Regions from separate parts of the Rhizobium sp. RAF56 genome, predicted to be linked through region 1. Evidence: predicted binding sites of a transcription regulator. Region 1 holds the regulator's gene; the other holds the start of a gene.
What was found. The regulator HrcA, encoded in region 1, represses chaperone genes, less so after heat shock. The targets are predictions, from matches to a motif close to GTTAGCACTCNCNNNNNGNGAGTGCTAAC.
Positions count from the first base shown of each region.

Region 2: the regulator HrcA is predicted to act here: its motif matches at 3,439-3,467, upstream of groES (co-chaperone GroES).

Region 1 covers NZ_JBFRDU010000013.1:40,010-45,967, forward strand. Annotated here, with positions in the region: gene hemW (radical SAM family heme chaperone HemW) at 1-1,060, opposite strand, end outside; gene rdgB (RdgB/HAM1 family non-canonical purine NTP pyrophosphatase) at 1,079-1,723, opposite strand; gene AB4048_RS13010 (VOC family protein) at 1,733-2,158, opposite strand; gene rph (ribonuclease PH) at 2,269-2,985, opposite strand; gene hrcA (heat-inducible transcriptional repressor HrcA) at 3,159-4,241, shown strand; gene grpE (nucleotide exchange factor GrpE) at 4,350-4,982, shown strand; gene ptsN (PTS IIA-like nitrogen regulatory protein PtsN) at 5,081-5,545, opposite strand; gene hpf (ribosome hibernation-promoting factor, HPF/YfiA family) at 5,618-5,958, opposite strand, start outside.
Region 2 covers NZ_JBFRDU010000007.1:145,659-151,616, forward strand. Annotated here, with positions in the region: gene AB4048_RS08100 (bifunctional riboflavin kinase/FAD synthetase) at 1-62, opposite strand, end outside; gene AB4048_RS08105 (TIGR01459 family HAD-type hydrolase) at 78-926, opposite strand; gene AB4048_RS08110 (histidine phosphatase family protein) at 1,106-1,846, opposite strand; gene chrA (chromate efflux transporter) at 1,936-3,345, opposite strand; gene groES (co-chaperone GroES) at 3,526-3,822, shown strand; gene groL (chaperonin GroEL) at 3,890-5,530, shown strand.

The sequences.
Region 1 (5,958 bases):
CCGACAGCTGCTGCCAACGCGCGAGATCGACGCCTTCCTTAAGCCTCAGGCCCATCAGCAACAGTTCGTCGGACTGCTCCTCGTAGCCGAGCGGCTCGCTCTCGAGGAGGCCGTGGCCGTCGCGCTCCACCATTTCCAGCCAGCTTTCCGGCTTGCGCTCGGTTGCGGTCGCAAGTTTTTCGGTGCCTTGCGACAGGCGACCGTGCGCGCCAGGGCCGATGCCGGCATAGTCGCCGTAGCGCCAATAGGTGAGGTTGTGACGGCTTTCGGCGCCGGGACGAGCGTGGTTCGAGACCTCGTAGGCCGGAAGGCCCTCGCGCGCGGTGATCTCCTGCGTCGCTTCGTAGAGTGCCGCGGATTGCTCGCCATCCGGCACGACAAGCTTGCCGGCCTTGTGCAGGCCGAAAAAGGGCGTGCCTTCCTCGATGGTCAGCTGATAGAGCGACAGGTGGTCGACGGCGTAGGAGATGGCTTCCTTCAACTCGCGCTCCCATTCCTCGACCGTCTGTTTCGGACGGGCATAGATGAGGTCGAAGGACATGCGCGGGAAGATGTCGCGCGCCAGACGGATCGCCTTCAGCGCGTCATCGACGTCGTGCAGGCGGCCAAGGAATTTCAGGTCGCGATCGTTGAGCGCCTGCACGCCGAGCGACACTCGATTGACGCCGGCGGCGCGGTAGCCGCGGAAGCGTTCCGCCTCGACGCTCGACGGGTTCGCCTCCATGGTGATCTCGATGCCAGCAGGCACATGCCACGCCCCGGCGATGCCGTTGAGGATGGCCTCGACCGTCTGAGGCTTCATCAGCGAGGGGGTGCCGCCGCCGAGGAAGATGCTGGTGACCGTCTTCGGCCCGCTCAGCGCCCGCATGGCAGCGATTTCTTTCAAAAACGCTGCGGTAAACCGCTCCTGATCGACCGGCTGATGGCGAACATGGCTGTTGAAATCGCAATAGGGGCACTTGGCGGCGCAGAACGGCCAATGCACGTAGACGCCGAAACCGGGATCGCCGGTATCGGGCAAGAGGTCGGCGCCTCTGAGTGCGGGGCTTTGCGAATCCAAGGTGTCCACGAGCCGACCTTACGCCTCCAGGCAGGTTTCTACAAAAAGCTTGAACGCGCGGGCACGGTGGGAAAGCGCCTGCGGCTCGCCTGGCTTCCAGCCGTGCTTCTGTTCGGCGCTCATCTCGCCGAAGGTCACGTCATAACCCTGCGGCTGGAAAACGGGATCGTAGCCGAAGCCCTGGCTGCCGCGCGGTGGCCAAACCACGGTGCCTTCGACTTCGCCACGGAAAAGCTCGGTGTGCCCGTCCGGCCAGGCAAGGCACAGCACGCTGATGAAACGCGCGCCGCGCTGGGCCGGCTCGGTGGCGCCGGTCTTTGAAAGCGCCGCCTCGACCTTTTCCATCGCCATGCCGAAGTCGCGCGTGCCGTCGGGCTTCTCCGCCCAGTTGGCGGTATAGACGCCCGGATCGCCGCCGAGGGCATCGATCATGAGGCCGGAATCGTCCGAAAGCGCCGGCAGACCCGAGGCCTTGGCCGAAGCCAGCGCCTTGATCGCGGCGTTTTCCTCAAACGTCGTGCCGGTTTCGTCCGGCTCGATGAAATTAAGGTCGGCGGCCGACTTTGCCGCAAAGCCGAAGGGACCGATCAGATCCTGGATTTCGCGGATCTTGCCGGCGTTATGGCTGGCAACCACGATTGTCTTGGTATCGAGCTTACGCATGGTTCGTCCTTATTCGATGCCCCAAATCACCGCTTCCGCGCATTCCAGGCTGTTGCCGGCCGGATCGCGAAAGTAGATGGAGCGGCCGCCACTCGGCCAGCGGAAATCGGATTCGATGGCAACGCCGGCGGCGGCAAGCCGTGCCAGCATCGCATCGAAATTTTCTCCCGAAAGCCGGAAGCAGGTATGGCCGTTGCCGGTCGTGCCGTGCGGCGGCACGGGAAGCGCGCCTTGCCCCGGCGGCTTGTTGGTCTCATTCGCGTTGAAGATCAACAGCACGCCCGTCCCGCAGCGGAAAAAGACGTGCCGGTTTGCGCCGCGACTGATCTTGGCAAGGCCGAGCACGTCTTCATAAAAGGTCTCCGCCGCGTCGAGATCATCAGCGTAAAGCGCGGTCTCGAGGACGCCTTCGATCGGACTGTTGGCAGCGGTCATCGACGGTCGCTCCTGTTCCAACCCTCAAGCCCACGGACTGCGCCCGAAGGCGCAGGTGCGCGCTTCGGCCACGAAAGCGGGCAGGGGAGCGCTACCGCCGACACCCCGCCTCAGCCGATCGTCTGCTTCTGCAGCGCGACGAGTTCGGCGATACCGCCTTTGGCAAGGTGCATCAGCGTCGTGAATTCCTCTTCGCTGAAGGGGGTGCCCTCCGCCGTGCCCTGGATTTCGACGATGCCGCCGGCACCCGTCATCACGAAGTTGGCGTCGGTTTCGGCCGAGGAATCTTCGATATAGTCGAGATCGATCACCGGCTGGCTTGCGAAGACGCCGCAGGAGATCGCGGCGACGTGGTCTTTCAGCACCCGCTCGACCTTCAGCATGCTGCGGCCTTCCATCCATTTCAGGCAGTCGTGGAGTGCAATCCACGCCCCGGTAATCGCGGCAGTGCGCGTACCGCCGTCCGCCTGGATGACGTCGCAGTCGACGGTGATCTGACGTTCGCCCAGCGCCTGCAGATCGACGACGGCGCGCAGCGACCGGCCGATCAGGCGCTGGATTTCCTGCGTGCGGCCGCCCTGCTTACCGGCGGCAGCCTCGCGCTTCATGCGCTCGCCGGTCGCGCGCGGCAGCATGCCGTACTCGGCGGTGACCCAGCCCTTGCCGCTGTTGCGCAGCCACGGCGGCGTCTTTTCTTCGAGGCTTGCGGTGCAAAGTACATGGGTATCGCCGAACTTGACCAGACAGGAACCTTCCGCATGCTTGGAAAAATTGCGCTCGAACGAGACCGCGCGCATCTGATCGGTTTTTCTGCCTGAAGGCCGCATTCCATTCTCCTAGTATTTTGGTTCACCGCTTCTACGATTGCCGCCCGGCTTTTGCAAAGGAAAAGCAGGTGCAATTCGGCCCGTGGAGCCTGCCTCGGCGAATTTCCCTTTTGCCATCGAAAGCGTAGTGGCTATATCTACCATTAGGATCAACAAATGGATTTGCGCGCGATATGGGGTTCCCGACTTCGACGGCTACCGACGCAGTTGTTGCGTTGGACGAACGGTCGAAAGAAATCTTCCGCCGTATAGTCGAGAGCTATCTCGAATATGGCGAGCCGCTCGGGTCGCGCAATCTTTCGCGGTTGCTGCCGGTATCGCTGTCGCCTGCTTCCGTGCGCAATGTCATGAGCGATCTGGAGCAGCTGGGGCTCATCTACTCCCCCCATATCAGCGCCGGCCGGCTGCCGACCCAGATAGGCCTGCGCTTCTTCGTCGACGCCTTCATGCAGGTCGGCGATCTCTCGGCCGAGGAGCGCGCCAGCATCGATCGGCAGGTGGGCGTCGGCAACCAGCCGATGGAATCGGTCATGACCGAGGCAAGCCGCATGCTGTCGGGCATGTCGCGCGGGGCGGGTCTGGTGCTGACGGCGAAAAGCGACCCGGTGCTGAAGCATGTCGAGTTCATTCGCCTGGAGCCGACCAAAGCGCTGGCCGTGCTCGTCGGCGAGCACGATCAGGTGGAAAATCGCGTCATCGAGCTACCGGCCGGCACCACCTCGGCGCAGCTGACGGAGGCGGCCAACTTCCTCAACGCCCATATGAGCGGCCAGACGCTTCCGGAACTTCGCCGGCAGCTGCAGACCCTGAAAAGCGAGGTCCGTCGGGAGTTGGATGTGTTGTCTGGCGATCTGGTCGAGCGCGGCATCGCCGTCTGGTCGGGCAGTGGCGACGACGGCAAGCCGACACAGCTGATCGTGCGCGGGCATGCCAATCTGCTGCAGGACGTTGGCGGTGCTGAGGACCTCGACCGGTTGCGGCTGCTTTTCGACGATCTCGAAAAGAAGGACAGCCTGATCGAGATCCTCAACCTGGCGGAAACCGGCTCGGGCGTGCGGATCTTTATCGGATCGGAAAACAAGCTTTTCTCGCTCTCCGGTTCATCGCTCATCGTGGCGCCCTATCGCGACAGCGATGATCGGATCGTCGGCGCCGTCGGTGTCATCGGGCCGACGCGGTTGAACTATGCGCGCATCGTGCCGATGGTCGATTATACGGCGCAGCTGATTTCGCGGCTGTCGCGCAGCGGTGGTTGACGCGGCGTCGCGACGGGAATCGTCGCATTGGGGTCGCGAAGCCTTGATTTTTTCCGGTCAAACCTCGATATCGGGCACATCCAAAGAGAAACTAGTGCGGAGACCGTTATGACGGACGAAACAACGAAGAACGGACCTGACGCAGAAACGCCGGACAATGCCGACGATTTCGCGCAAGTCGGCGAGGCACAGGCGCAAGCGCCTTCCGAGCCGGATCCGGTCGAATTGCTAAAGGCCGAAAATACCGAGCTGCGTGACCGGTATCTGAGGCTTGCCGCCGAAATGGACAATCTGCGCCGCCGCACCGAGCGCGACGTGAAGGACGCCAAGTCCTATTCCGTTGCCGGTTTCGCCCGCGACATGCTGGCGGTCTCCGACAATCTGCGCCGCGCGCTCGAAGCGGTGACGCCCGAGGCTCACGCAACCGCTGACGTCGGTCTGAAAACGCTGATCGAGGGCGTGGAATTGACGGAGCGTTCCATGCAGTCGGCGCTTGAGCGTCACGGCGTGCGCATGCTGGAGCCAGTCGGCCAGAAGTTCGATCCGCATTTCCACCAGGCAATGTTCGAAGTGCCGAACCCTGACGTGCCGAACAACACGGTCGTGCAGGTCGTCCAGGCCGGCTATACGATCGGTGAGCGCATGCTGCGGCCGGCAATGGTCGGCGTTGCCAAGGGCGGCCCGAAGACGGACACGTCCGATTCCGCCTCTGCGAGCGCACTGGACGAGCGCGACGCCTAATATATAGGCGTCGACGGCTCCGCCGATTTTCAGTCCAATCAACATCGCGCGTCCGCGGGGCGCGCGATGTCTCATTTCAGGGAATGAAGCGGGGAGTTTTAGGCAGCGTTGGACGCCTGTTCCTCGTGGAGGAAGGCGTAAATCGCAGAGGACGAGTCCGTCGCGCGAAGCTTGGCGACCAGGTCCTGGTCGCGCAGCACGCGGGCGATGCGGGACAGCGCCTTGAGGTGGTCCGCGCCGGCGCCCTCGGGGGCGAGCAGCAGGAAGACGAGATCGACCGGCTGGTCGTCCAGCGCCTCGAAGTCCACCGGCTGGTCCAGGCGCGCAAAAATCCCGATGATCGATTTGACGCTGTCGAGCTTGCCGTGCGGGATGGCGATGCCATTGCCGACGCCAGTCGAGCCCAAACGTTCACGCTGCAGGATGACGTCGAAGACTTCGCGCTCGGGCAGTCCGGTGAGTTTAGAGGCCTTGGCCGCCAGCTCCTGAAGCAGTTGTTTTTTGGAATTTACCCTCAAGGCCGGGATGATCGCATCTTGCTGCAGCAAATCTGCCAAAGCCATTCTCTTTTTCCTTCGTGTCGCCGAGATCCGTTGTGGGGAGCGGCGGTTGAACCCGCCGCTCGTCTTCTTTTCTCAGCCTTTGATATTGGCTGCGTCTATCCAGCCAATGTTACCGTCCTGTCGACGGTAAACGATGTTAAGTTGATCCTTGCCGGGGCTGCGGAATAGCAGCAACGGTTCGTCGGTCATGTCGAGCGCCATCACGGCGGTTGCGACCGACATGGTCTTCAGCTGTTTCGTGCTCTCGGCGACGATGGCCGGGGCGAAATCGTCGGCAACCTCGTCATCCTCGTCAGGAACGCCGTCCATGACCGTATAGGAGACTTCGGCGAAACCATTCGTGTGGTTTGTGGTCTGATGGTCCTTCAGCTTGCGTTTATAGCGGCGAAGCCTCTTTTCTATACGCTCCTGTG
Region 2 (5,958 bases), on a different contig from region 1:
ACCCCGCCCTTGAGGTTGGCCGGGAGAGGCTCGCGGGTCTCGTTGCGATGAAAAACGGTCATCGGCTCGCACTCCGGTCAGACAAGGCGCGGCATCCAATAGCGCGGCGAGGCTTGCTCGCGGGCAAGAAACGCTCCGAGCGCCGTCTCGTCGGTATGGCCCTCGACGACATACTCGCGGGCATGGATGCCGTGACTGATGTAGAGGAGGTCGAGACCGTAGTCGAGCGCTCCGCGCACGTCGGTCGGCATTCCGTCGCCGATGGCTATCACCCGCGACTGCGGGAATTCGCCCCTGAGGTCGCGGGCGGCTGCAAGCGTCGCATCGTAGATCGGCGTGTGCGGTTTGCCGGCTACCGCCGTCTCGCCGCCCATGCGGTCGTAATAGGCGGCCATGGCGCCGGCGCAGGGGATCATCTTGTGCCCGCGCTCGACGACGAGATCGGGGTTCGCGCAGATCATCTGCACGCGGCGCGCCGCAAGAGCCTTCAGCATGTCGCGATAGTCTTCCGGCGTCTCGGTTTCATCGTCAAAGAAGCCGGTGCAGACGATGACCTCGGCCTCGTCAGCCGTGACCGCCTCCACGCCGAGACCGTCGAGCAGCGGCAGATCGCGCTCCGGCCCGAGTAGGAAGACCTTCTTCGGTCCCTTTGCAATCAGTGCGCGGGTCACGTCGCCGGAGGTGACGATGCGGTCGTAGGAATCGTTCGAAACGCCGATCATCTCCAGCTGCTCGATGACGCTCGGCGCCGGTCGCGGCGAATTGGTGATGAGAACGACGGAAACCCCTTCGGCACGCGCGGCTTCGAGCGCGACGGAGGCCTCAGGATAGGCGGCGACGCCATTGTGCAGCACACCCCACACGTCGCACAGAACGACGTCGTAATTCGTGCTGATCTCGCGAAAGCTGCCGATGCGCTTGGCCATGCCAGTGGTTTCCATCTGAAGAAAAGGTTTGCGGTGACATCGCAAACCAGCAGCCGGATTACAAGAGCGAGGCCACGCTTTTTGCTCCATTCGACGGTGACCGCCAACTGGCTACGCGCTTCGGCGCCTTGCGGTCCGGCCGGTTCTCCGCACCCCGAGATCGATTTTCGCAGAGATTGCTATTGGCCGGTTTTAGACGTGATGGTCAGCTCGGAACCATGAGCATCGCGCAATTCACTCTCCTGTCCTTTTGCGCGGTCGGCGGCCTTATGGAGCAGGATTGATCCGAAGCCTGCCGAGGCCGTCCCTTCGATCAGCGTCACATCCGCATTTCCTGGGTTGTCCGAGCGCTGGAACCATTCGACGGAATGGTGCAGAAACCCCATTTCGAACGCCCTGTTGGTGACGCCGTGGCCGACGACGATCATGCTTTCGCTGTTTTCGTCGGTGCGCATGACCGTCTGGAGAAACAGACGAACCCGCTGCGCCACGTCCGCCCTGCTCTCACCATCCGGAGGCCGTGCATAGAACTTGCCGCTGCTGTTGCGCAGTCTGGCCCATTTTTCGAATTCGTCAGGGAATTTTCGTTTTTGCTCGGCACGATCATAGATCTCGGTGAAGAGGCCGAAATCCTGTTCCCGTAGCAGGTAGTCCTCTCGAACATCTCCTACCAACTCGGCCGGCAGCGCTTCGAGCAGCGCATCCTTGCTCTGCCGCGTCCTTAGAAAGGGCGAGTACCAGATGCTCAGTTTCCCCAGGCCTGGCAGTCCGTCCAGGTGGGAAGCGATCGCCCGTCCAGCCTCCAGGGCCTGCCGATAGCCCCACTGTGTCAGGGGTACATTATGATCACCGAACTGCCGATAGGCCCGGTCATCGATATTGCCCACGGATTCTCCGTGTCGAACGAGAAAGATGCGCATCAGCAGTCCGCACTATCGGTATGAGTCGCGGCCATCATGAAGGGGCGGCGCACTCCGTGCAACGCGCTCGCGGTCCTCTATTGCGGCAATCAACCGGCAAGCCGCAACAATCCACCCGTTGCGGCGGAAACCGCGATGACCAGACCGACGCCTGCGCCGCGGCGATAGACCAGCACGCAGGCGAGCAGGAAGACGAGGACTGCCGAAAGGTCGAGCGTCGTCCAGACTGGCCAAGGCAAGGTCAAGATCGGCACGTGGGCGACATCGCTGCCGGGGGCGCTGACCCGGCGTGTCCAGAGCACCAGTTGGTCGATACTCGAAAACAGTACATGCAGGCCGAACCAGAGCGCCAGATTGGCCATGACGCCGACGACCGCCGCGGTGATGCCTGCCAGTGCGGCCGACAGAGTGCGGTTGGAGCGCAGGCGCTCGACATAAGGGGCGCCGGCAAAAATGAAGAGAAAGCTCGGTGCGAACGTCGCCCAGGCGGCCAGCAGAGCACCCAGCGCTCCAGCCGCCAACGGCGGAAAAGACAGCGGATTGCGAAAACCCGCCATGAACCCGACAAAAGAAAGCACCAGCACCAGCGGCCCCGGCGTCGCCTCGGCCAGCGCCAGCCCGTCCAACATCTCGCCGGGCCTCAGCCAGGCGTAGTGATCCACCGCCGTCTGCGCGACATAGGCCAGCACCGCATAGGCACCGCCGAAGCCGACCAGCGCCATCCGCGAAAAGAAGGCGAAGATCGCGCCGAAGACATTTGCCTCGCCGCTCAACACTTCCGCGATGATATCGGTCCGCGCATCGATCTGGTCGATAATGAGAAGGGGCGCCTGCCAGACCGCGATCCACAAGAGGACGGTCTTGACCAGCGGGGGCAGATGAAGGCGATCGAGGTGCGCGCGAAATTTCGGCCAGGAAAGGCGCAATCGGTACGATGGCGCGCCACTGGCATGCCGGCTGTAGAGCACCGGCGCCGCGCCCGCGAGCGCCGCTGCGATCACCACGATCGGAAACGGAGCCTTGAACGCGAAGACGAGCAAAAAGGTCATTGCCGAAAGCGCGAGGTGAAAACGGGTTTTCAACGCCCGCCTTGCGAGCCGTGTCAACGCCTGCAGGACGATCGCGAGCATCCCGGCCTTCACCCCGAAGAAGAGCGTCGCGAACAGACTGGCATCCTTCAGCAGCGCATAGGCCGCCGACAGGCAAACAATGACCGCCAATCCGGGCAGGATAAAAAGGAGGCCGGCGATCAGGCCGCCGCGCACGCCATACATCAGCCAGCCAATATAGGTCGCGAGCTGCTGCGCTTCCGGCCCGGGCAACAGCATGCAATAGCTCAGCGCGTGAAGAAACCGCTCCTCGGAAATCCACCGCCGCTCGTCGACCAGCAGCTTGTGCATCAAGGCGATCTGCCCGGCGGGACCGCCGAAGCTCAGGACGCCGATCCGCGCAAAGACGCGGGTCGCTTCCTTGAAGCTCGGTGGGGGAAGCTCGTTCAAACGGAAAAATCCGGGCGTGCCTTCATACTCTCGGCACAAACTTTTGCGACCGTCATTCTTGACTCGGTCCCCACCCGTCTCTACATCACCCTCGCTAGCACTCACCAAAGCTGAGTGCTAACACAGACCCATACGGATCCTCGCTGATCCGTGAATGTCATTTGATCGAGGGATTAGACAATGGCAAGCACCAATTTCCGCCCGCTTCACGACCGCGTCGTCGTACGTCGCGTTGAATCCGAAGAGAAGACCAAGGGCGGCATTATCATTCCGGACACCGCCAAGGAAAAGCCGCAGGAAGGCGAAATCGTCGCCGTCGGTTCTGGCGCGCGCGATGAAGCCGGCAAGATCGTTGCTCTCGACGTCAAGGTCGGCGACCGCGTTCTGTTCGGCAAGTGGTCCGGCACCGAAGTCAAGATCAACGGCGAAGACCTTCTCATCATGAAGGAAGCCGACATCATGGGCATCATCGGCTGATCAGCCGGTCTGCTTTCCATAGCTGACGGGCTTTCGCCCTCGCAATTCGAATTCAGGAGCTTCAAATATGGCAGCTAAAGAGATTAAATTCGGCCGCACCGCCCGCGAAAAGATGCTGCGCGGCGTCGACATCCTCGCTGACGCCGTCAAGGTAACGCTCGGCCCGAAGGGTCGTAACGTCATCATCGACAAGTCCTTCGGCGCACCGCGCATCACCAAGGACGGCGTTTCCGTCGCCAAGGAAATCGAACTGGAAGACAAGTTCGAGAACATGGGCGCCCAGATGGTCCGCGAAGTTGCTTCGAAGACCAACGACATCGCCGGGGACGGCACCACGACCGCAACCGTTCTTGCCCAGGCCATCGTTCGCGAAGGCGCCAAGGCTGTTGCAGCCGGCATGAACCCGATGGACCTGAAGCGCGGCATCGATCTCGCCGTTGCTGAAGTCGTCAAGGATCTCCAGGCCAAGGCCAAGAAGATCAACACTTCGGAAGAAGTCGCCCAGGTCGGCACGATCTCCGCCAACGGCGAAAAGCAGATCGGTCTCGATATTGCTGAAGCCATGCAGAAGGTCGGCAACGAAGGCGTCATCACGGTAGAAGAAGCCAAGACCGCCGAAACCGAACTCGAAGTCGTCGAAGGCATGCAGTTCGACCGCGGCTACCTCAGCCCCTACTTCGTAACCAACCCGGAAAAGATGATCGCCGACCTCGAAGACGCTTTCATTCTCCTCCACGAGAAGAAGCTTTCGAACCTGCAGGCGATGCTCCCGGTTCTCGAAGCCGTCGTTCAGACCGGCAAGCCGCTCCTCATCATCGCTGAAGACGTCGAAGGCGAAGCTCTCGCTACCCTCGTCGTCAACAAGCTGCGCGGCGGCCTCAAGATCGCTGCCGTCAAGGCTCCGGGCTTCGGCGATCGCCGCAAGGCCATGCTCGAAGACATCGCCATCCTGACTGGCGGCACTGTCATCTCCGAAGACCTCGGCATCAAGCTCGAGTCGGTCACCCTCGACATGCTCGGCCGTTCCAAGAAGGTTTCGATCTCGAAGGAAAACACCACGATCGTCGACGGCGCAGGCGCCAAGTCCGACATCGAAGGCCGCGTTGCCCAGATCAAGGCTCAGATCGAAGAAACCACCTCCGACTACGACCGCGAGAAGCTGCAGGAACGCCTTGCCAAGCTCGCTGGCGGCGTTGCCGTCATCCGCGTCGGCGGTTCGACTGAAGTCGAAGTGAAGGAAAAGAAGGACCGCATCGACGACGCCCTCAACGCGACGCGCGCTGCCGTTCAGGAAGGCATCGTACCGGGCGGCGGCGTGGCTCTGCTGCGCTCCTCCGCCAAGATCACCGTCAAGGGTGAAAACGACGACCAGGACGCCGGCATCAACATCGTTCGCCGCGCTCTGCAGTCTCCGGCCCGCCAGATCGTCGAGAACGCTGGTGACGAAGCTTCGATCGTTGTCGGCAAGATCCTCGAAAAGAACGAGGACAACTTCGGCTACAACGCTCAGACCGGCGTATACGGCGACATGTTCGCCATGGGTATCGTCGACCCGGTCAAGGTCGTTCGTACGGCTCTGCAGGATGCGGCTTCGGTTGCTTCGCTGCTGATCACCACCGAAGCCATGATCGCCGAACTGCCGAAGAAGGATGCCCCTGGTGGCATGCCTGGCGGCATGGGCGGCATGGGTGGAATGGACATGATGTGATAAGGCGTCAGCCTTATCCGGACGTCTGATCAATCCGGCATTGAAACTAAGAACAGGGCGGCTCGCGGGTCGCCCTGTTTTTTTGTTCGGAATCTGCAATGCAAGTCGAAGCGCGAGGTCTCACGGATACTGATTTGCGCTGGAAATCATCCCCTTGGTTTCGTTGAAAGTTTTCGCGGCGCTTAAGTGCCATCTCTACTTTAGTGCAACAAAATATTTCTCTATTTCGGGCTGCATCTCCTATTGCCGTTTCCATGGAAAAACATATAAATCCTAGCTCAGCGATAGGTGAGAGACTGTCGGCAAACGTCAGGCTCTTGCTGTCAGACCGATACGCTCGCGGTTGCGGTTTGCCTTTCGAGGTTTTCGTGAAGCGCCTGCGCCTTGGTCCGTCGCAACATGCGGCCGGGGTCGATGGTTGCAATGGC